Regions from separate parts of the Paenibacillus sp. MZ03-122A genome, predicted to be linked through region 2. Evidence: predicted binding sites of a transcription regulator. Region 2 holds the regulator's gene; each other region holds the start of a gene.

Region 1 (7,846 bases), on a different contig from region 2:
TGCGCAGGCATTACAAAAGACCGCTGAGCTTGCTATAGAGGCGGAACGCTTGGGTTATCATCGCTTTTGGGTATCAGAGCATCATTCTGCCGCAAATCTCGCAGGCTCCAGTCCGGAGGTACTGATTTCACATCTGGCCGCACGTACCCGGGCCATTCGAGTGGGGTCGGGTGGTGTGATGCTGCCCCATTACAGCGCTTATAAAGTAGCGGAAAACTTCCTTGTGCTGGAGGGATTGTATCCGGGACGCATTGATTTAGGTCTGGGACGAGCGCCCGGAGGAATGCCCATTGCTACCAGAGCCCTGCAAGAAGGCAAAATGCGAGGTGGTGTAGATCTATACCCTGAGCAGTTGGATGACCTGTTAGCTTATTTACATGACAGCACGGGCAATAATCACCGTTTCGGTTCGCTACAGGCGATGCCGCTTATAGAAACTGTACCGGAAATGTGGTTGCTCGGCTCCAGTGGTGATAGCGCAGGTCTGGCAGCCGAGCGTGGCGTGGGCTTTGCGTTTGCACAGTTCATTAATGGTGAAGGCGGCACAGGGGCTATGAAGGAATACCAGGAAAGCTTCCAGCCTTCCCAGCATAGTGACCAACCACGTTCGCTTGTTGCCGTATTTGCGATCTGTGCGGATACCGAAGAGGAGGCGAATCGGTTGGCTTCCAGTATGGACTTGTCTCTTGTTCTATTAGAGCAGGGAATGCGCTCCGCTGGAACACCTTCCGTCGAAAAGGCACTGGCGTATCCGTATACGCCGTTTGACCGGATGCGGATTCGTGAGAATCGCAAACGTATGGTGGTCGGTTCGCCCGAACAGGTGAAGCGTCAGATTGAGCGATTAAGTAAGGACTATAATGCACAGGAGATCATGGTTGCGAGCATTATTCACGACTTTGATGCCAAAATGAATTCTATACGTCTCATGGCTGAAGCATTTGGACTGTCTTCTGTACAGTCATAATGCGATTCGCCGGATTTAAAAGATCACAGCTTCGAGGAGCTGTGATCTTTTTTTGAATTTTTAAGGGAATATTGGATGATATGCACTGTATGATATAGGAAATAAACTAGTTAACACTTGATAATGATTATCAATATCTTTATTATATAAAGATAGAATGAAGTTTTGATGAAAGTCTGCGTTAAGCCCGTGACTATATATATTGGATAAGGGAAAGGGATGATTCCAAATGTTTCGTCTGAAAACGGCAAATCTGGATATTGCTTATGAAGATCGATTGATTGTAGAAGATCTGAACGTAGAAATACCGCAAGGGAAAATCACAGCCTTGGTGGGCGCAAATGGTTCTGGTAAGTCCACCATTCTGAAGACGATGGCTCGCATCATGAATCCTAAGGGCGGCAGTGTTCTGCTTGACGGTAAATCCATTCATAAGCAATCCACCCGGGAAGTAGCTAAGCAGTTGGCTATTTTGCCACAAAATCCGACTGCACCGGAAGGATTAACCGTGACGGAACTGGTATCTTACGGACGTTTTCCCTATCAAAAAGGTTTTGGTTCCATGAAAGCGGAAGATCGCAAAATGGTGGAGTGGGCCATTCAAGTAACGGGAATGAGCGAGTTCCACGATCGTCCGATTGATCAGCTTTCTGGCGGTCAGCGTCAGCGTGCCTGGATTGCTATGGCGCTTGCGCAGGATACGGATATTTTGTTTCTGGATGAGCCGACGACATTTTTAGATATGGCACATCAATTGGAAGTGCTGCATTTGCTAGAGTATCTAAATACTTCGGAGGAGCGCACCATTGTTATGGTCGTGCATGATTTAAACCATGCCGCCCGATATGCTCAGCATATGATTGCAATCAAAAAAGGGAAGGCCGAGGCGGTAGGAACTCCAACAGAGGTTATGTCCCCTGATGTGCTGCGTGAGGTGTTCGGGATCGAGGCGGATATTGTAACAGATCCTCGTACGGGTGTACCGCTCTGTCTTCCGTATGCTTTGGCTGGACAGCCTGCGGTGAGCCAAGCAGTAAAAGAAATGAATGTGGAAGATAAGAAACTCGTGGGTTCTGTTGCTGAGCGACGTGATGCTAGAGCACAAGTAGCGGCAAGAGGTTAAAGAGGACATACCATGAAACCACTGGATTACGATCAGCTTGAGCAACTAGCGAAAATAGTGAGAGTCACGCCGGAGGATGCAGTATATTCCGGGCCAGTGGCTGAATGGCTTGAACCAGAGAAGATCCGCTCTGTGATGGAGTATTACGGTGATCTTCTGCGTGCTGAAGACGATTTAACCGCAGCCGTTTATTTTGTGAACCAGTTGCGTGGTCTCGTGTTTGCACAGCATTTTATGGTGTCACTGTGTGAACGCCGTTTGGATCTGTCCGTATCTAATCTTAGATTTCATATTTGTTATGAAGGTCAATATCCCTCTATTAGCCTTCAGGTCATCGACCTCACAGAGCTGGACAATACGCGGAACAATGGGGATGACCCTTCTTCCGAACAGGCTCAGCAAGTGTTACGTGACTTTTACAGTTTGCAGATGCGGCCCATATTGGAGGCAATAGCTGCAGTGGGGAGCGCATCTATTGGGCAAATGTGGGGACAGTTTCCGTTGACATTGCTGTATTTTAAGGATAGAGTACAGCCATTGTTGACTGATCCTCAGGATGTGGAGCGCTTTGAACAAGATTATATTTATGTGACACGTGAACTTGAGGGAGAGGTATTCGGACGTAAAAGAAACCCGTTTACGGTTCGTCTCGTTGAATTGGATAATCCTTACCGCCCCGGTGAAAATACCTACATGAAACCGTCCTGTTGCCAATATTACAAGACAGGTGGAGGCCAGCGGTATTGTTATGCTTGCCCAAAAATGTCCGCTTCCGAACGTGAAGAACGCAGACTCGAAGTGATGGCATCACGGTAAAGGATCTGCGGATGTTGGCATGTCCGTCACCTTTTGGTTAAAATAGGTTATGTAATCTAAACCAAGCGACACGAAGGAGGATGCTGTATGTCTGTCTATTCACATAATGCCGTAACACCAGCCAATCAGGAGGTTTCTCTGGATACTTACATCGGTAAGGTGCTGGTTATTGCGAATACCGCCAGTAAATGTGGACTTACCCCGCAGTATGGGGATTTGCAAAAGCTTTATGATGAATATAAGGATCGGGGATTAGTTGTATTAGGTTTTCCTTGCAACCAATTTGGCGGTCAGGAGCCGGGCAGCAGCGAGGAAGCGGCTGAATTTTGCCAACTGAATTACGGGGTTAGTTTCCCGGTATTCGCCAAAGTGGACGTCAACGGACCGGATACAGCGCCTCTGTTTGAATATTTGAAAAAGCAACAGCCTGGAGAACAGGAAGATGGAACAATTCAGTGGAATTTCACGAAATTCATTGTGAATCGTGAAGGTGTACCTGTGGGTCGTTTTGAACCGAAGGAGTCACCAGAAGCGATGAAAGCAGCCATTGAACAATTGCTATAGTAGCTTTGCCTTAACTCCAAAGTATATGTTTAAAAAGGTCTGATTTCCTGCGTGTCTCCGGGAAACGGACCTTTTTTTGTTTCTCTACATGTGCATTTGTTTAAGGGTGGTCGCATCATGTGTAAGTCGATTCCAAGAGCATAATCAGGGGGCTTACAGGGAAAACTGAATGGAGCGAAAAAATATTTCAGCAAACCGTTGATTTTGTATATCCTTTCTTTTTTAAATGTGGACAAATTGTGAATATCACGAAAAGCTATTGTAATGTGAAAAATATCACACTATAATAAGCGCATGAAGTGAAATAAATCACAAACGCAAACGAGCTGTTTACGTGAAACTATTCACAATTATTATACATTTTATGCCCACACACCAAGGAGGAATTTAACATGAAAGTAGCAGTTATCGGATGTACACACGCAGGCACGGCAGCTATCGTCAACACAGCTAAATGTTATCCAGATGCAGAAATTACCGTTTACGAGCGTAATGATAATATTTCATTTTTATCTTGTGGTATTGCGCTGTATGTAGGTGGTGTCGTCAAAGATCCACACGGCCTGTTTTATTCGTCTCCAGATCAACTGTCTGACTTGGGTGTAGTGACCAAGATGCTTCATGAGGTAACGAGTGTGGATACGGCAGGCAAGACGCTGCATGCACGTAATCTCCAAACAAGTGAAGAATTTACAGACACATTTGATAAATTAATTGTGACTACGGGTTCGTGGCCTATTATTCCAAAGCTGGAGGGCATTGAACTTGATCATATTTTGCTCTGTAAAAACTATAATCATTCCAATGATATTATTGAGAAAGCCCAGCACGTACAGAACATTACAGTCGTCGGGGCTGGATACATTGGTGTTGAACTGGTAGAAGCTTTCCAAATGAACGGTAAAAACGTAACACTGATCGACAGTGCTGATCGTATATTGAATAAGTATTTGGACCATGAGTATACAGACCGGATTGAAAGTTCCCTGAAGGAACATGGCATTAAGCTGGTACTTGGCGAGACGGTGAGTCGTTTTGAGGGTACGAACGGTAAGGTGAGTAAAGTCGTGACCTCTAAAGGAGAATATGAAACAGAGCTTGTTATTCTCTGCATCGGTTTCCGACCTCAAACGGATCTGCTCAAAGGTCAGGTAGATATGTTGCCTAACGGTGCGATCATTGTGGATAACTATATGCAAAGTAGCTGCCCGGACGTGTTTGCAGCAGGTGACAGTTGTGCAATCCGCTATAATCCGACAGGTAAAACGGCTTATATCCCTTTGGCAACCAATGCAGTTCGTATGGGTACACTGGTAGCACGTAATCTGGTACAACCAACGATTGCCTACATGGGAACCCAAGGAACTTCGGGTATCAAAATTTACGAAGACAATATCGCAGGAACAGGCTTGACGGAAGCGGCGGCAACGGACGAAGGCATGACTGTAGAAGCTGTAACCATTGAGGACAGCTATCGGCCTGAATTTATGCCAACCTCCGAAAAGGTATTACTGAAAGTGGTATATGAGCAGGAGACACGAAGAATTTTGGGGGCTCAAATTATGTCGAAGGTGGATTTGACGCAATCCATTAACACACTATCCGTAGCCATTCAAAATCATATGACCATTGACCAGTTGGCCTTTGTCGATTTCTTCTTCCAGCCGCATTATAACAAGCCTTGGAATTTCCTGAATGCAGCAGGTTTACAAGCATTGCCTACAATATCCGAACGGAACCCAGTTACTGTATAATTAGATTTGTCTGTGACATTGTTCATAAGTTTGTCAACAATCTGAGACGTACGGACGAATCCTTATAGTACAATATAGAGTAGCATAAGGATTAGGGGGTAAGTAGCTTATGGATTTGTTTTATATCCTTTTTCTTGTAGTCGTGGCCCTGGTAGGCCTCGGTGGAGTTATTTGGTTCTTGAGAGCAGTTGAAAAGGAAGAATACAACTAAATGTAAAGCGCGTAGTAGCGCAGTAGATGTAATAATACAGAAAGACAGTCCTTTTTCCAAGGGCTGTTTTTTTATAGTTAAGAAAGTGATTTTTTTCACAAACATAATCACTGATTTTAAATAAAATATGAAAGAAGAATATTTTAGTAAAAAGATATTAAAGGAGCGGGGACATATGGCGAGCTATAAACCGGGGCAAATTGCTGAAAAGACGGTGGAAACAGGAGTGGCCAAGGCGAACAACCCGTGGACTGTGGCGGTGGTACTGGGATTTTTGGCAGGTGCATTTATTGCACTCGGGTTTTTGCTGGATATACGTGTTATTGCAAGCGCGCCTAAAGAATGGGGAAGCATTGCCACCTTTATTGGAGCTGCGGTGTTCCCCGTAGGTTTGGTATTAGTTTTGATCGCCGGCGGAGAATTGCTGACCGGCAATATGATGGCGGTCCCTTTGGCGAGATGGGCAGGACGGATTAAGACAGGAGCCATGCTTCGTAATTTGGCGATTATTACGCTCAGTAATTTTGCAGGTGCGTTATTCGTTGCATTTTTCTTTGGGCATGTACTGGGTTTGACAGAAACGGGCCCTTACCTGGACAAAGTGGTGGATATGGCAGGACATAAGCTACATGAAAGCTTTTTGCAGTCTTTTATATCGGGTATAGGATGTAACTGGCTCGTAGCACTGGCTGTATGGCTGGCATATAGCACAGACTCTATCGGTAGCAAAATCATGGGGATTTGGTTCCCGACAATGGCCTTTGTCGCTATTGGATTTCAGCACGTTGTTGCCAATATGTTTCTCATTCCGGCGGCTATTTTTGCAGGCCACTTTTCGTGGGCAGATTATGTTATGAACTTCATTCCGGTCTGGCTGGGAAATTTGGTAGGAGGTAGCCTGTTTGTGGCTGGAGCCTACTGGTTGGCCTATTTGAAAAAGCCTCAAACCAACGCACATCCAGTGAATGAATCTCCAACTACTTCTTCGGTTGCACATCAAATCCGTTGAGTGATCCTGCTTAATTACGGTACTTTAAACAGCAATGAACAAAGCAAATCCGCCATGACAGGCCCGGGGGAACGAAACCTGTCATGGCGGATTTTTTTGGGAGTGGTCCATGATTTGGCATGGAGGATGAGTGTGCTCTCGTCCCATAATGCCTTGATCTCTTTTACCCTCGGTAAGATATGATGAAACAGGATGTTGAAAAAAATTATGATTCTAAAAAAATCCGTTTTGCTCTATGCAGCAGACGGATTTTTTTAATGTTTTGGAGAGCGGCTGTGTGGGAAAATCCTTCTCTTGCCATAGGCCAAAGCTGTGGATATGATAAGATCAGTGTAATTTTTGGAAACGGTAACGGAAAGGAGCATCAACACTATGGATCATCGTAATAGCGCGCCTCCTGAGGCCACGCTTCAACAAGACTTACAAAGGGGGCAGCGGATGACGGAGCAGCAGGACGGTATTTTTCCGGCTGTATGCCCGTTAGATTGCCCGGATACGTGTGGGCTCCTGCTTCACAAGGAAAATGGAAAGATAGTCAAGGTGACTGGGAACCCGGATCATCCTATTACCAAAGGGGCTATTTGTAACAAAGTTCGCAATATGACGGAGCGGGTATATGATCCTGATCGGGTGCTCTATCCGTTGAAACGTATAGGCCCCAAAGGAGAAGGAAAATTTGAACGTATTAGCTGGGAGGAGGCGGTCGATACCATTACAGGTCGGTTCAAGGAGCTGATACGTATGGACGGACCGGAATCTATTCTCCCCTACAGCTTTTATGGCAATATGGGCGTATTGAGTGTGGACGGAATGGACCGCCGATTTTTTAATGCGCTGGGTTCAAGCCAACTGGATCAGACGATATGTAGCGTAGCAGGGAATGAAGGCTGGGCGTCCGTTATGGGTTTTAAGGGCGGCACCAGCCCGGAGGACACGGAGGATGCAGACCTCATTATTGTGTGGGGTGGAAATGTCATTAGCACCAACATGCATCAGGTCGTTTTGGCTGAGAAAGCACGTAAAAAAGGTGCTAAGGTGGTCGTTATTGACGTTCATCGCAACCGGACGGCGCAATGGGCGGATTGGTTCATTCCGTTATATCCGGGCACGGATACGGCGCTCGCGCTGGGTGTTATGAATGTGCTGTTCGCTCAGGGACTGACGGACGACGAGTTTTTACATCGCTACACGGTAGGCCATGAGGAACTGCGCGAGCATGTTAAGACATATACACCAGAGCGAGTTTCGCGGATTACCGGCGTACCGGAAGCGGATATCATCCGTTTGGCGAAAATGTACGGAACTGCGCGAGCAGCGTATATCAATATCGGCAATGGGCTTCAGCATCATGATAATGGCGGTATGAACGTACGTGCGGTTACATGCTTGCCTGCGCTCACTG
Region 2 (7,846 bases):
TAAATTGGAGGGCGGAGCTGAAATTGCCGATGTTGTAAAAGCAACTGTTCAGGCAGGTGTGCCTGTATTGGGACATATCGGGCTTACTCCGCAATCGGTTAATCAAATTGGCGGCTATCGCATTCAAGGCAAGGACGAAGCGGACGCACGCCGGTTAATGGCGGACGCCAAGGCGCTGGAGCAGGCGGGTGCTTTTGGCGTTGTATTGGAACTGGTAACTGAGGAAGTGGCAACAGCGATTTCTAAAGAGCTTTCCATTCCAACCATTGGAATTGGTGCTGGACGTGGATGTGACGGTCAGGTACTCGTTTATCACGATCTGATTCAGTACGCATCGCCTTATTTCAGCAAACGCTTTGTTAAAACCTATGCCGATGTAGGCGGCTTGATCCGCAGCAGCATTGAGCAGTATGTGAGTGATGTAAAAGGGCGGGCATTTCCGGCCGCGGAGCATGTGTTCAGCGCGGATGACCGCGTTGTGGAATCCCTGTATGGTAAGGCAAAAGGACAGACACAGGAACAAGCTAAGGAAAAGGTGGAATCACGCTCATGATCATCGTAAGAGAAGTGGATCAGCTGCGCAAGATTATTGCTGAACGTCGGCAGCTTGGGACAAGCGGAACAAAAAAGGTACACGGTTCTACCTCTTTACAGCAACATAAAGTCGGCTTTGTACCAACAATGGGATACCTGCATGAAGGGCATGCGAGCTTGATGCACAAGGCGCGTGAAATGGCGGATACGGTGGTGCTTAGCATTTTCGTAAATCCGATTCAATTTGGACCGAATGAAGATCTAGACAGCTATCCTCGCGATGAAGCTCGTGATTTGGAGGTAGCGCGGCGCGAAGGAGTGGATATTGTTTTTTTACCAACTGTAGCAGAAATGTATCCACAACCAACCCAAACCAAAATTCGTGTATCCGCTTTGACAGATCGTTTGTGCGGTGCTTCCCGTCCCGGCCATTTTGATGGTGTGACTACGGTGGTAGCCAAGCTTTTTAACATGATAGGTCCTGATTTGGCTTTCTTTGGAATGAAGGATGCGCAGCAGGTTGCTGTGCTCCAGCAGATGGTGACTGATCTCAATATGAACGTGACTATCGTACCTTGTCCCATCGTCAGAGAGGCGGATGGTTTGGCCCTCAGCTCCCGTAATGTGTATTTAAGTGCAGAACAGCGCGAACAGGCGTTGGTGCTGTCTCAGTCACTGCGTAAGGTGCAAGAAGTGAGCGAAGATATAGTAACAAACACAATTACGATTCGTCAGCTACATCAAATGGTGGAGTCCACCATTACTTCCTCTCCTTTAGCGGACATTGATTACATTGAAATATTAACTTTTCCCGGTCTGGAGCCCCTTCTTCCCGAGCAGCGGCTATGTGATGTTCAGGAAGACGTCATCGTAGCGCTGGCTGTGAAATTTGGCAATACCAGACTGATTGACAATATAAGAATACAGAAGGCGGAGGTGCTTTCCCATGTTTAGAACCATGATGAAATCCAAAATTCACCGCGCTACGGTTACGGAAGCTAACCTGAACTATGTGGGGAGTATCACTATAGATGAAGATCTCATGGAGACATCGGATTTGTTGGAGAATGAAAAGGTTCAAATTGTAAACAATAACAATGGAGCTCGACTGGAAACCTATGTTATCCCCGGACCGCGTGGGAGCGGCGTAATCTGTCTCAATGGTGCGGCAGCCCGTTTGGTGCAGCCTGGTGATACAGTCATTATTATTTCTTATGCTTCCATGTCGAATGAAGAGGCCAAAACATACAAACCAACAGTGGTATTTGTTGATGAACATAATAAACCAGCCCAAACGATGAACAAAGAAGTACACGCGACGATCATGTAATGAATGGGAGTGCGGATGAAACCCGTCTTTTAAGCGAAAAATGTGAGTGTATTAATCCATCTTTCATAAGGGCGGGATGCACATGTTCCAGCATGTATTCGCAGAAATGAACAGCATGTTAGATGATATCGTGAAGCATTACCCATCAGCCCAGGGCTCCCGCAGGCAGGAGCTGCTACAGCACTGGAGTCTGCTGCGGAGAATGAGTGACGGAATTATGGATGAGTGGCTGGCCTTTGAGGAAAAAATGGTTTGCCTGCGTGCGGCCGGGTTTTCCGCGGAGACCGATATGTCTGACACGGAGCTGCCTGAAAAAGAGCTGCCAGCTTTTAATCGGGGGCAAGGGTATTATCGATTACTCATGTACCCTGAGGCGATCCAACAATTTGAGCAGGTACTACAGCATTTTCCGAACAGCTGGCAGAGTCGCATGTATATGGGAATGGCCTATTTTCAACTAGATGATCCAGCAGAGGCTGTATGCCATTTTCAGAAGGTGCTGGACCTGACTGAGCAGGCAGGACTGAAGGCGGTCATCTATAATGCGCTAGGCTGTCTGTTGGCAAAGCAGGCTGACGTAGAGGAGGCGCAAAAATGTTTTGCTCTCGCACATCAGTTCGATCCTGCGTTACCCGAGCCGCTGCACAATATGGAAGCCTGTCTGTCCGGTACCGAAAAGCTTCGATACGACAGCTCCATGATGACGTGGATGTAGTTGTCAGACACCGAGCAAGACGATGCATGCCCACCTCTCAGGCGGCGTGTGCATCGTCTTTTTTGGCTGTCTTAATTTCCAAACAGGCGATCTTCTGCTATGCTAATATACAGAGTTATTATTTTTGTAAGTGTCATAAGAAAGGATTAGCCCGAATGAAATTTGCGGTATTGGATTTTGAAACGACAGGCACCCAGTCCGCGGATGACATCATTCAAGTCGGACTTGCAATTATAGATCATGATAACAGCATTTCCCGTGTTTACGGCTCTTATGTAAACCCTGGCAGATCTATTCCCCCTTTTATCACCGGATTGACCGGAATTACAGACGATGACGTCAAGGATGCTCCTGCTCTTGAAGAAATGATGATGGAGCTCGTGCCTATGCTGGACGATGTTGTACTGGTCGGTCATAATGTGGCGTTTGATTTTAATTTTTTGCAAAACGCTCTGGATCGGTGCGGATATTTACCGTTTAGCGGAAGAATCTTGGATACAATGGATTTTCTGAAAATTATGTTTCCATCGCTTTCTTCTTATCAGTTGGGTTTTGTGTCTTCTGAGTTTGGGCTGGCGCATGATCGCCCTCACCAAGCAGACAGCGACGCGTTGGCTACGGCTGAGGTTTTTTTAAAGTGTCTGGGTGAGCTTCAAGCATTACCTTTGATAACGATACAGCGGCTTAGCGATTTGTTTGCAGAGGAAGACAGTGACCTTGGATGGTTTCTTGATGGGGTGCGTGAAGAGAAAGAGCTTGATCCTATTCAGGATCTGGAGGGACATCAGTTTTTTCGTCAGCTTGCGCTAAAAGTGGAAGATTGGACGGAGCTAGCTGCTCCGCGTAGAGAAGATGACCCGAATCCACTGTCAGGTGTTTCCTTTGAGGAGTACATGGATGATGTGCGGGACAATTTGCGTTCATCCTTGAGCCAATATGAGGAGCGCGAGGCGCAGATACAGATGATTGAGGGTGTAAATCAGGCACTGAGTGAAGACAAGCACCTACTGATCGAAGCAGGTACAGGAACAGGGAAGTCCCTCGGCTATTTGCTCCCATCGCTGTATCACAGTGTGAAAAAAGGACAGCGAGTTATGGTAAGTACACATACGATCAACCTGCAGGAGCAATTACGCGAGCGCGACATTCCGATGCTGACCAAGGTGATTCCGTTTCCGTTCCGGGCTGCTATTTTCAAGGGTCGGGGACATTATTTGTGTCTGCGTAAGTTTGAACATAAAATAAACAGAAGAGACTTCGCGACACCGAAGGAAGATTTAATTACAGCTGCTCAGATGATCGTCTGGTTGACGCTAACAGAAACCGGTGATGATGAGGAACTGAATCTGAGCAACCGTGGTGGAGATTTCTGGGAAACGGTGGCGAGTGATTCAGAGTCCTGTCTTGGTCGCTCTTGCCCATGGTTCCGCAAATGCTATTATCATCGTGCACGCCATGAAGCAGGGATAGCGGATGTCGTTATTACGAATCACTCTAAGTTGTTTACAGACGTCAAAGCTAGTCACCAGTTGTTGCCGAGCTATGAACATCTGGTGATTGATGAAGCCCATCACCTGGAGGAAGTAGCTGGTAAGCACCTAGGTATGCATATGAAATATTTCACACTCGTGCATACACTGACACGACTGTTCAAAGACAGCAAGAATGGACAATTGCCTTCACTTCGTCAACAGTTGGCGAAATCGGGGCACGAGAAGTCGACGCATTGGGCCTCAACCATCGATCAGATGTATCCGCTCGTGTTAGAGGTTAAGGAAACTTGGGACCTGCTAAGCGACAAACTGTTTGGCATGTTGCCAGAGCGAAGCGATGCGACACCGGGTGAAACAGGACAGTTTTCTTCCCGTCTCAAACCTTCAGCCAAGCCTGCAAAGTGGGATCAGGCGGGGGCTTTGGAAAATCAGCTATATGTAACGATGAGTGAAATTTTGCGCAAGGGCGACAAGCTGATGCTGGACGTCAAGGAAGAACATGACGATTATGCGGCGGATAGCCTTATTACAGATATCACGGGTCTGCTCAAGGATCTGGCGGGGATTCGAGAAAATTTGCGCTTTTTTATGCGACTCGATGATGAAACAACCGTATACTGGCTCGAAGCGAGTGGGCAATTCCGCAGTAAATCATTACAATTTTATGCGGTGCCCGTCGATGTGAGCCGCCAGTTGAAAGAAATGTTTTTTGACAAAAAAAGAAGCATTATTCTGACGTCTGCTACCTTATCGGTAGATAAGTCGTTTCAGTACATGATCGATCAGCTCGGCTTGCAGGAGGCCGCAGATCAAGAGCGGCTGATGACTTCGCAGCTCCCGTCACCCTTTAATTACAGGGATCAGGTGCTGCTGGTCATTCCACGGGATTTCCCAAGCGTGAAGGGCAGTGTAGGAGATGCACACTTTGTAGATATGCTCGTTAGCTCTCTAGGAGCGACTGCTCAGGCGACGCGGGGGAGAATGCTCGTTCTGTTTACTTCCTATCGGATGCTCCGGCAAGTGTATGAGCCGCTTAAAGAGGCCTTAGCATCCAGCGAAATTACTGTGCTGGGACAAGGTGTGGACAGTGGGAGTCGCAGCAAGCTAACCCGCCGTTTTCAGGAAGCCAAAGCTTCTGTATTGCTGGGAACCAGCAGCTTCTGGGAAGGCGTCGATATTCCGGGGAAGGCTCTGACTTGTCTAGCCATTGTTCGCTTGCCATTTCAACCGCCGAATCACCCGTTGCTGGAGGCAAAAAGCGAGCTGCTCCAGCAGCAGAAGAAGAATCCATTTATGAAGCTGTCTGTACCACAAGCGGTTATTCGCTTCAAACAGGGATTTGGTCGGTTGGTTCGTACAGCGAGCGACCACGGGGTCGTTATCGTTTACGATACGCGTGTGATCGAATCCTATTACGGAAAGCACTTTTTGTACTCGTTACCGGGACCAAAAATGGAGCATATGCCATCGGAGCAAATGGTGCCCCGCATCGCCGAATGGCTCCAATCCGCCCCGGAGACCGAGGCATAACGGACGGACACTAAGTATGTTCGTTACAATTAGGGGGAGCAAGTATGAAATCAGATAAAATTTCAGAGGCTGTCGTACGGAGGTTACCCGTATATTTACGTTATCTGAATGCACTTCACAAACGGGAGGTGGCTACGGTCTCTTCTCAAGAGTTGGGACAGAGGCTAGATTTGAACCCGGCCCAAATCCGTAAAGATCTCGCCTATTTTGGAGATTTTGGTCGGAAGGGTATCGGTTATGATGTTTCTTATCTAATTGAGAAAATACGCCATATCCTGAAAATCGATCAGCAAATTAATGTAGTATTGGTCGGAGCGGGTAATCTGGGGCAAGCTCTTTCGAATTATAACGCTTATTTAAAAGACAATATGAAGATTGTAGCGGTATTTGATGCGTTTCCGGATAAGGTAGGGACCAAGATCAATACATTGGTCGTGCAACCGATGCATGAACTGGAAGCGACTGTGAAAGAAAAAAACATTCGAATCGGGATTATTACCGTACCTGATTTTGAAGCACAGCACGTGGCTGACAGGCTTATTGAGAGCGGAATTGGAGCGATCCTTAACTTTGCACCGACTACTCTCAAGGCACCGGCCAACATTCGGATTCATGCCACAGACTTTACAACTGATTTGCTTAGCCTCGCTTATTATTTGGAGGACGGAAAGGAAGAAACACAATATGACAGTGAATAAATGGATGATTAAAAACGGCTCTTTTGCCGTAAATGGACCAGAATCTGGGGTAATCCATGGTTTTATGATTGTGGAAGATAGCCGCATTACTTACATTGGCGAGACTTTGCCTTCGGGTGAGGAAGAGACGGAAGCGATCGATGGTAAGGGGCTTTTGTTTTTACCTGGTCTGATTAATACTCATGGTCATGCGGCGATGTCTCTGCTGCGTGGGCATGGAGATGACTTGGCACTTCAAGTATGGCTTCAGGAAAAAATGTGGCCTATGGAAGCCAAGTTTACATCTACGGACGTGTACTGGGGTACGTCGTTGTCTGTGCTGGAAATGCTGAAAGGTGGTACAACGACCTTCCTGGACATGTACGATCATATGGATGAGGTGGCTCGTGTAGCTGAAGAGTCAGGTATTCGTGCAAGTCTGATGCGTGGAGCAATTGGACTATGTTCGGAGGAAGAACAGCGAATCAAGCTGGCTGAGGCCGTGACTTTTGCGCGTAACTGGCATGGTAAAGCAGACGGGCGTATTACAACGATGATGTCACCGCATGCGCCATACACCTGTCCACCTGCGTTTATTGAAAAATTCGTACAAGCTGCGCATGATCTGGATTTGCCACTGCATACACACATGTCTGAGACGATCGCCGAAGTGGAGCAAAACGTACGAGACTACGGTTTGCGTCCAGTTGCACACTTGGATAAGCTTGGCTTTTTCTCCCGTCCCTCGCTTGTTGCCCATGGCGTTCATTTGAACGACGAAGAAATAGCTTTACTGGCTGAACGTGGTGTAGCGGTTTCGCACAACCCAGGTAGCAACTTGAAGCTGGCAAGTGGTGTGGCAAGAGTGCCTGAATTGCTGCGTGCAGGGGTTACCGTTTCTCTCGGAACGGATGGTCCTGCCAGTAATAATAACCTGGATATGTTCGAGGAAATGCGTCTGGCAGCACTTATTCACAAGGGTGTATCTGGTGACCCTACAGCAGTTCCTGCGAGTGAAGCGCTGCGTCTGGCAACAGAATACGGTGCAAAGTCAATTGGTTTAAAAGAAGTAGGAGCGTTGGCAGCAGGCAACAAGGCTGACTTTATCGCGCTGGATCTGAATCAGGCACATTTCTTGCCGCGTACAGATCTTATTTCCCATGCGGTATACTCAGCAAGCGCCAAAGACGTGGTTCACGTATGGGTAGACGGTCGTCAGGTTGTGAAAAACGGCGAATGCCTGACTATGGACGAGGAACGCATCAAACATGAGGCACAAGCCGCCTTTGAAGGGCTGCTGTCGCGCTAATTCAGGTGTCACATCCCCTTAGAGAGGAAGCACGGGTTTGAAAAATAAGAAAAAGTGGATAGCGGTCGCCATTTTGGCCGTAATACTGATCCTGGTCAGCATTTTCTGGTATTATTCCTATGTTACTCAAGACCAGGTGGCTGAGAAAAATGCCGCTATCATTAAGGCCAAGCAATCAGGTGGTCTGGTTAGCACGACTCAAACATGGAAGTCTGTGTGGGATCAGGTATATTGGGTGGTTCAAGGGAAAAATGCACA
Region 3 (7,846 bases), on a different contig from region 2:
CAACATACATTAAGGATTTTAAAATGTCTGATGAAAGATACAAACAAATTACACCCCGTATGCTGTTAAATCATTCGTCAGGTCTTTACGGTGCTCACTATAAAAATAGTATGTTATTTAATGACAATGATACAGAAAATCATGATGAGCTCTTGCTAAGGTTGCAATCAGAAACTTTAAAATCAAACCCTGGCGAATATTCCGTATATACCAATGATGGATTTCAATTGCTTGAAATATTGGTTGAGCGGGTGAGCGGTCTAAGTTACACCGATTTCCTGGCAAAGCATATTAGTACCCCTTTAGGTTTGAAATCTACCAAAACACCTCTCGATCAATTTGATAGACAAAAGCTGTCCAAAACTTATTTTCCTGCGGTTGAGGGGGCTTTACCGGTTGAAAATGCCAATGTCATCGGGACAGGGGGCTTATACTCCACCGCAGAAGAGGTGGCTATGTTTTCAGAAGTATTAACGGGGAACAGACCCGATATTCTATCTGCACAATCGGCGAAGTCCATGAAAAGTCATGAATATCGAAATGGAATATGGGTACCTGAAGAGACAAACAGCTTTAATTATGGACTTGGTTGGGATGCGGTTCAGTTGGCACCGTTTAGTGATTACGGAATAACTGCGTTATCCAAGGGTGGGGATACTGTTTTGTATCACTCTACTCTGATCACCATACCAGAGCATCATATTTCTATGGCTGTGCTTTCATCTGGAGGGTCTTCCATCTTAGATAGTATTTTTGCTTCTAACATTTTATTGGAAGTTTTAAAAGATAAGGGCATCATTAAAGACATCATACCGGAGAAAACATTTGAGCCTCCTGTAAAAGTGGAAATGCCATCTGATTTACTTTCTTATTCGGGATTATACGGTTCTGTGGGTACAACCATCAATGTAGAGATTAAAAACGGTGAGTTTGACTTACCTGCTTTCTTGGATGGATTCGTCCCGGCGCAAAAATATGTGTATACAGGCAATGGACAATTCAAAAGCAATGATGGCAGTGTAGCCATAAGCTTTGACAAACAAAAAAACGGGAAAACGTATATTAAGGCTAACCTATATTTAAACATTTCGGGATTAGGTCAAATGGTTATGGTGACTTATGAATATCAAAAGCTAGATGCCAATCCTGTAAATCTCATAGTTAAAAAGGCATGGGAAAACAGAAACGGGAAAAATTATTATGCTTTGGATGAAAAGATATCTTCCATATTCTATCTGGCCCCCTCATTTATAACGAAAAAAATATCCTTTGATCATGATGGATACGCAAGTGGTACTAAAATTGTGGATGAGAATAAAGCAGTAAATGCCGTTGAGATTCCTGTTATGAGTGGAAGAGATGCATTTGATCTGAATTTTTATACCAAGGATGGTTCGGAGTATTTAACCATAGATGGACAATCCTATATCAGTGAAGATGCTGTTAAACCTATCTTGGGAGGAAAGTCAGTGTACACCATACCATCTAATGGCCAAGCCACATGGTATAAAATAGATAAAAACTCAGCCAATAAAACGATGACCGTTGATTTTTCAACAAGCGGAGGGTTCGCTGTCTATGATGAAAACGGAGCGGTTGTACAATTTTCAACTGCTAGCAATAACAATTCGATTGTACTGCCCAAAGGCGGCTTGATCGTTTTGGGCGGCAATGCAGGGGATGTATTTAAAATCAATTTGAATTAAGCATGTAGCCGCTTCTGGAAATTCAGGAACGACCGTTGCAGCGTTGAAAGGTTAAGAGATAACCGCGAATCTTAAGTCGAATTGGCCTTTATATAAGACCAATTCGACTTTTTCATTCCGCAGATGAGCCTAAATCCGTAATGGATAATTTTATATCGAAGGTTACGGGTATTTTGCTGAATTTGTAATCCCAATCATCCTTTACTTTTTTCCACACCTGAGGTTTCTCGATATGCAAATGATCACCAAAGCCGGCAACATCGACTTTATATTCTGACTGTAATTTGTGCATAACAGACTTAATCCTGCGAGTCACTTGTTCTTCAAATTCTTTCTCTGCCTCTTTCATGTTTCGTGTCTCAGTCGGGTCCGCTTTATCATCCCAGTTTTCGATTAGACGTCCTTTAGATTCAATTTTTACGTGGAACGAGATATCGTTGCCCTCGGTCACCTTGGTTGTTATTTTGCTTTTTACCGATTTGATTTCGTAAGTTATGGCTTCATTCCGCTTGTCATACGTTTTGACAGCCCCACCTTTAACATCACCGGTAATCCATCCAATACTCTCCACGTCTTGTTGTCCCAAAGTACCTATCCAGTGACCGGTATCTCCTTTAATAATCCCGGCACCTGAAAATTCTAATTCTCCATCTGATTCAGTGATGTTCTGTAATATATAGCTTTTTTTGGAGTGCATCAACCCATCCAATTCAGACAAATTGACTCCCCTCATTACCTTGCTGGTTCTGAAATGGTTACGAAGCATATACAAAATATGAATGGATGGGACCTCGTCTTCATATTTGGTAACTAAAGTGCTAGCTGCTCGATCCTTGCTTAAGAAGACCAAACAACTCGGGCGAATATCATTATCACGTAGCACAAAATCCATTAATTGCTGCATCGTCTGTTCTTTCGCCAAATCGGTGGCAACCACCATGACCTTTAGATGGTGACCAATAACCGGGCGATCCAAACGGAGAGAGAGTTGTCGAAAGATTTCAAGCAGAGAATCCCCGGTGGCTGCTATATTGACATAATTTGGTCCTTGTCCGCCACCGCCTTGCTGCTCTGTGCTTCCGGATGATTTTTTGGGGACGATTTGTAAACTGGCGGTAATTTTATTTTTCTTGAAGTAACGACTGCCTTTCTTTTCCAGATTCTGCTCTAAAGGAGTAAGCTCCCCCTTATCCAGAGCCAGTCCTGTATATATGCTGAGCTCTTCTACTTCTTTGCTGCTCCAGCAACCGATTTGAGTTATAAGTAGAATGAAAGCAAGCAGCAAGGATAGCATAGGGCGTCTACACATTTTGCTTCATTCCCTTCTTCCTGATTATGAACACGATGGAGAGAAGTACCGGAACCAGAACAAATATAACGATTCCCATGTATCCGATCGCATCGCCTAGACTAAACACTTCCATCATACGAACAGGAGTCATTGTAGAGATAAAAATAATTGGGATTAAGCCAAAAATCGCATAACGATATTTAAGACCGAACACCTGTGAGACCCCTAGGGAAGCATTGAAGAAGAAACTGCAGAAATTACAAAACATTTGCATCATCCAGATCACTAGCAGAGGAAACTCAAGCCGCTCAAAAAGAAAACCGGGGATTTCAAAACTGCGCATCAAATTGATGGTAGGCCAAGTACTTGTCACAGTGGAGTCCATCGATAACCCGCCGATCACCATAACTACGGTCAAAAAGTACAAAATTAATGGGATACTGATCCCCACTACCATGGCCTTTAATGCTTTCTCAGGGTATTGTAAAAAAGCGACCAGTGTCATGACGACTTCACATCCAGAAAAAACAAGAATAGTCGATTTCAGACCCTTGATGACAGGTAAAATCCCCTCACTCAGTACAGGACGAAGATGATCAATCTCAAAAATCCTTAAGCTAAAGACAAAACAGAGCAGCAGAAAAAAAAGACTAATTGGAAGTACAATCTGGTATAGCCGAGCGATGGGATTAATGCCGCCAAAAACCAAATAGCTTCCTACCCAGATGAATGGAATCACAATCGCCCAGATCGGAGTGCCTTCCAGCAGAAAAAACATGGTCACTTCAGCTAAAACCCGAATCTCAAAGCCGGCGATGATTAAAAAATATATAATCAATAACACACTTAAAAATCCACCCGGAATTGTGCCCACGATTCTTCTGGAATATTGATACACGGTGTTTTCAGGAAACTGTTGACTTAATTTCACCATGAGCCAGACGACCAATATGACAATACATCCACCGAGAAGGACAGAAAGCCATGCATCAGGAGTCTGTACCTTTTCAGTTACACCTCTCGGCAGTGTCAAAATCCCCGCGCCCAATACGGTATTGGTCAGGAACACAGCCGCCTGCTTGGTTGTGATCTTATCATCAGAGCGTCTAAACACCATAGCTCCTCCTTCGTCTTGGCATCATGGCCTACGTTTGGTTTGCTGAGTTTTCATCATAAGAGGTCTTCTTTTCATCATAGATATAGGAGCTCGAATATACATATCCTTCCAATCGCTTAGGCGCATAGGGGAAAAGGGCGTTACATACGGTACGCCAAAGCTTTTTAATTTCGTCAGATGGATACAAATTAACAGAAAGAACAATATGGTTCCTAACATGCCCAGGATGGCTGCAAAGAGCATGCCGACGAAACGCAAAAGACGCAAGGTAATACCCGCACTGTATGTCGGTATTGAAAACGAAGAAATGGCAGTAACCGCAACCACAATTACCAGGAAGGGGCTAACGATGCCTGCATTTACAGCAGCGTCGCCGATGACCAAGCCTCCCACAATGCCCATCGCAGGACCAATGGGTTTGGGCAAGCGAATGCCGGCTTCCCGTAGGATTTCGATAGAGATTTCTAAAATCATAACCTCAATGACGGATGGGAAGGGGACGCCTTGACGGGTTTCGATGATGCTAATGACCAGCTTGGTCGGAATCAAACCGGGATGAAACGATATAAAAGAGATGTACAAAGCAGGCCCCATAAGCGCTATAAAAGCCCCGCTAAAACGCAACAGCCGTAAAAGTGTTCCTGGAATCCAGCGCTCATAATAGTCTTCAGGTGATTGAAGCAGCATACTGAAGGTCACCGGAACAATAAGTGCAAAGGGAGTCCCATCCAGCAAAATAGCTATTCTTCCTTCCAACAAAGCATTAATGACACGGTCGGGACGCTCTGTGTTGTGAGCCTGCTGGAACGGACTTAAATAATTGTCTTCAATAAGTTGTTCCACATAACCGGATTCAGCCAAAAAATCCATGTCTATCTTTGAAATTCTGCGGGTTACTTCTTCGAGGAGATCTGGATTCACAATATCCTTTATATACGCGACAACCAGATCTTTTTTGATTCGGCTTCCCACTTGAAATTTCTTCATTTCCAGACTTTTGTTTAAGCCTTGGCGTCGAAGCATCGAAGTATTTTCACTTAATACCTCCGTAAAACCAATGCGGGGACCCCGAAGTAATGCTTCAGAGGTTGGTTCATTGACGGAGCGAATGGCGCCATTGGGCGAGCCCACCAGCAGTGCTCCCTTCATTCCATCAATTAATAAGGCAGTATGGCCTAAAAGTATAGACTCCTGCAGGTCCTCCATATCAGCAACTTCACTAATTTGCGTAAGTGGCATCAAGTTATCTTTTATAAAGGAGTTACTTATACTTTCCTGCTGTTCCTGTGGGCGCTGTGGGTCCTGCTGGCCCTCGAACATCAAGACCTCCAATACCTGCTTGCTCATAAGCTTTTCATCCTGCATACCTTCTATGAAGATTAACACGGACCGAGCATGATATTTCTTTACTACAAACTCACGAAAATGCACATCACTATTTTCGCCTATAGCCTCTCGAATCGACTTGAAGTCGGAATCATAATTCCCTGTAATTTTGGAGCTTGGTTCATGCTGTTGATCAGCGTGGCCTTCGTTATGTTCGTCGGAAAGCGGACGATCAGAAGAATGTTTGGATTTTGCCCCCTTACTGCCGACAAACGAATAAATCGATGTGTTTATATAATAAATTCCTAAAGGAATAATCAACGCGAGGCCTGCTTGAAAGAGTGTAATCCAGCTTGGAATATAAGAAATTATTTTATACCACATGATGATCACCTCCATACGATTCAATTCATGTTTCCTTAAGATACAAGTTGTTCCTAAAGTATTCCTTATAAAGGTTGTAATTACACATGAAATGGAAAGATTCGTTCGATGAATTGGGCAAGTGATGTATTTAATATTCCTGAAATTTGATTTCAGCTTCTTACCTTTATCCCTTGAAACGGAATAGGGAAATCCCTAAATATTCTTAATTTGAACTACATTGTGATTCTAGTCACATATAGCTCTATCTGCTGTATTAGAATAGAAGCATAAGCAATATTCATAGGAACGTAGGAGATGTCGTCGGATAGGGAGTATCGTCGAATGAATGGAGGAACCGGTATATGATAAACAGTAAACAGAAACTTGTGGTTATAGGGAACGGGATGGCTGGTATCAATACGGTCGAACAAATTTTGAAATTAACGGATAAGTATGAAATTACGGTCTTGGGAAATGAGCCGCATCCGAACTATAACAGGATCATGCTCTCTTATGTACTAGAAGGCAGTAAAACGATTGATGATATCATACTGAACGATTTGCAATGGTATGCGGATCAAGGGATTACTTTGTATACAGGAAAAATGGTGAAAAGCATCGACGGTGAGAACAAGAAGATTCACACCGAAGACGGACTGGAAATTGATTACGATGTAGCTTTGGTAGCTACTGGCTCACAATCATTTATTCTGCCTATTCCGGGTAAAGAATTACCGGGTGTCATCGGTTTCCGAGATATCGCCGATTGCTCGGCAATGCTTGAGGCAGCGAAGACCTTTAAAAAGGCAGCGGTCATTGGTGGAGGTCTGTTAGGGCTGGAAGCAGCTAAAGGCTTGGTCAACCTGGGAATGGATGTTACGGTCGTTCATTTAATGGAGGATTTGATGGAACGCCAGCTGGATCGGGAAGCCTCTGCGATGCTGAAAGCAGAACTAGAACGCCAGGGAATCAAGTTTGCTATGCAAATGCAAACTGCGGAGGTGTATGGTCAAGATCGGGTACAAGGGCTGCGGTTTTCAGACGGAAGCGAGCTAGAAGCGGATTTGGTCGTTATGGCCGTCGGGATCAAGCCTAATATTCAGGTGGCTGTGCAAAGTGGTATGGAAACGAACCGTGGTATCGTAGTCGATGATTTGATGAGAACCTCCGTACCGGATGTATACGCCGTAGGGGAATGTGTCGAACACCGTGGAACCTGTTACGGTTTGGTAGCTCCGCTGTTTGAGCAGGGAAGTGTCATTGCCAAACATTTGGCAGGCGCGGAAACTGAAGGTTATATGGGATCGGTAGTTTCTACCAAGCTCAAAATTTCAGGGGTGGATGTTTTCTCAGCTGGCGAATTCATAACCCAGCCTGAACATACGGTGATTGTTGCAAAGGATGAGTGGAAGCGCACATACAAAAAAGTGCTGCTTCATGAAAATAAAATTGTTGGAACTGTACTGTTTGGCGATGTAAGCGAATCTGCTAGTCTTCAAAAATATGTGCGTCAGCAAACATTGATGACAGATGAGATTTATGGACAGATCATGGGTACTGGATGTAGTAATCACGGGGCGAAAACATTATCCGCTGAAACGATGGCGGATGATGAAATTGTCTGCGGCTGTAACGGTGTGACTAAAAAGGTGATTGTGGATGCAATTAATGATAATGGACTGACCACAGTCGATGAAATTAAGGCATGCACCGGAGCAACACGTTCCTGTGGAGGATGTAAGCCTGTCGTTGAGCAAATTTTACAATATGTTCTTGGAGACAGCTTCAAGACGTCAGCCAAGCAAGGAATATGTGGTTGCACAACATTGAGTCGGGACGAGATTGTGGAAGCGATCAAAACCAAAGGGCTGACAACAACGCGTGAAGTTATGAATGTACTGGGTTGGCATAATGATGAAGGATGCTCCAAATGCCGTCCGGCGCTGAATTACTATTTGGGAATGATTAACCCGGATACCTATGAAAATGAGGGAGATTCCCGTTTTGTAAATGAGCGATTGCACGCAAACATTCAAAAGG

The links. Region 2 encodes Rex, which represses fermentation and respiration genes when NADH is low (regulators of the CRP and FNR family bind a similar motif). Its sites were predicted from a motif close to TTGTGAAATATTTCACAA; they were not measured.
Region 1: a site for Rex is predicted at 5,519-5,536, ahead of NLX74_RS06210 (formate/nitrite transporter family protein). Genes of this name have one in related genera too.
Region 3: a site for Rex is predicted at 6,045-6,062, ahead of nirB (nitrite reductase large subunit NirB). Genes of this name have one in related genera too.

What each region holds. Positions count from the first base shown of each region.
Region 1 is NZ_JANAVI010000002.1:479,236-487,081, forward strand. It holds gene NLX74_RS06185 (LLM class flavin-dependent oxidoreductase) at 1-967, shown strand, start outside; gene NLX74_RS06190 (ABC transporter ATP-binding protein) at 1,197-2,090, shown strand; gene NLX74_RS06195 (hypothetical protein) at 2,103-2,906, shown strand; gene NLX74_RS06200 (glutathione peroxidase) at 2,994-3,470, shown strand; gene NLX74_RS06205 (FAD-dependent oxidoreductase) at 3,863-5,224, shown strand; gene NLX74_RS06210 (formate/nitrite transporter family protein) at 5,611-6,444, shown strand; gene NLX74_RS06215 (molybdopterin-containing oxidoreductase family protein) at 6,817-7,846, shown strand, end outside.
Region 2 is NZ_JANAVI010000003.1:241,377-249,222, forward strand. It holds gene panB (3-methyl-2-oxobutanoate hydroxymethyltransferase) at 1-553, shown strand, start outside; gene panC (pantoate--beta-alanine ligase) at 550-1,488, shown strand; gene panD (aspartate 1-decarboxylase) at 1,481-1,864, shown strand; gene NLX74_RS08340 (tetratricopeptide repeat protein) at 1,947-2,579, shown strand; gene dinG (ATP-dependent DNA helicase DinG) at 2,735-5,602, shown strand; gene NLX74_RS08350 (redox-sensing transcriptional repressor Rex) at 5,647-6,300, shown strand; gene NLX74_RS08355 (amidohydrolase) at 6,287-7,588, shown strand; gene NLX74_RS08360 (cell wall elongation regulator TseB-like domain-containing protein) at 7,626-7,846, shown strand, end outside.
Region 3 is NZ_JANAVI010000005.1:287,295-295,140, forward strand. It holds gene NLX74_RS13490 (serine hydrolase domain-containing protein) at 1-1,706, shown strand, start outside; gene NLX74_RS13495 (Ger(x)C family spore germination protein) at 1,819-3,015, opposite strand; gene NLX74_RS13500 (GerAB/ArcD/ProY family transporter) at 3,008-4,111, opposite strand; gene NLX74_RS13505 (spore germination protein) at 4,136-5,824, opposite strand; gene nirB (nitrite reductase large subunit NirB) at 6,169-7,846, shown strand, end outside.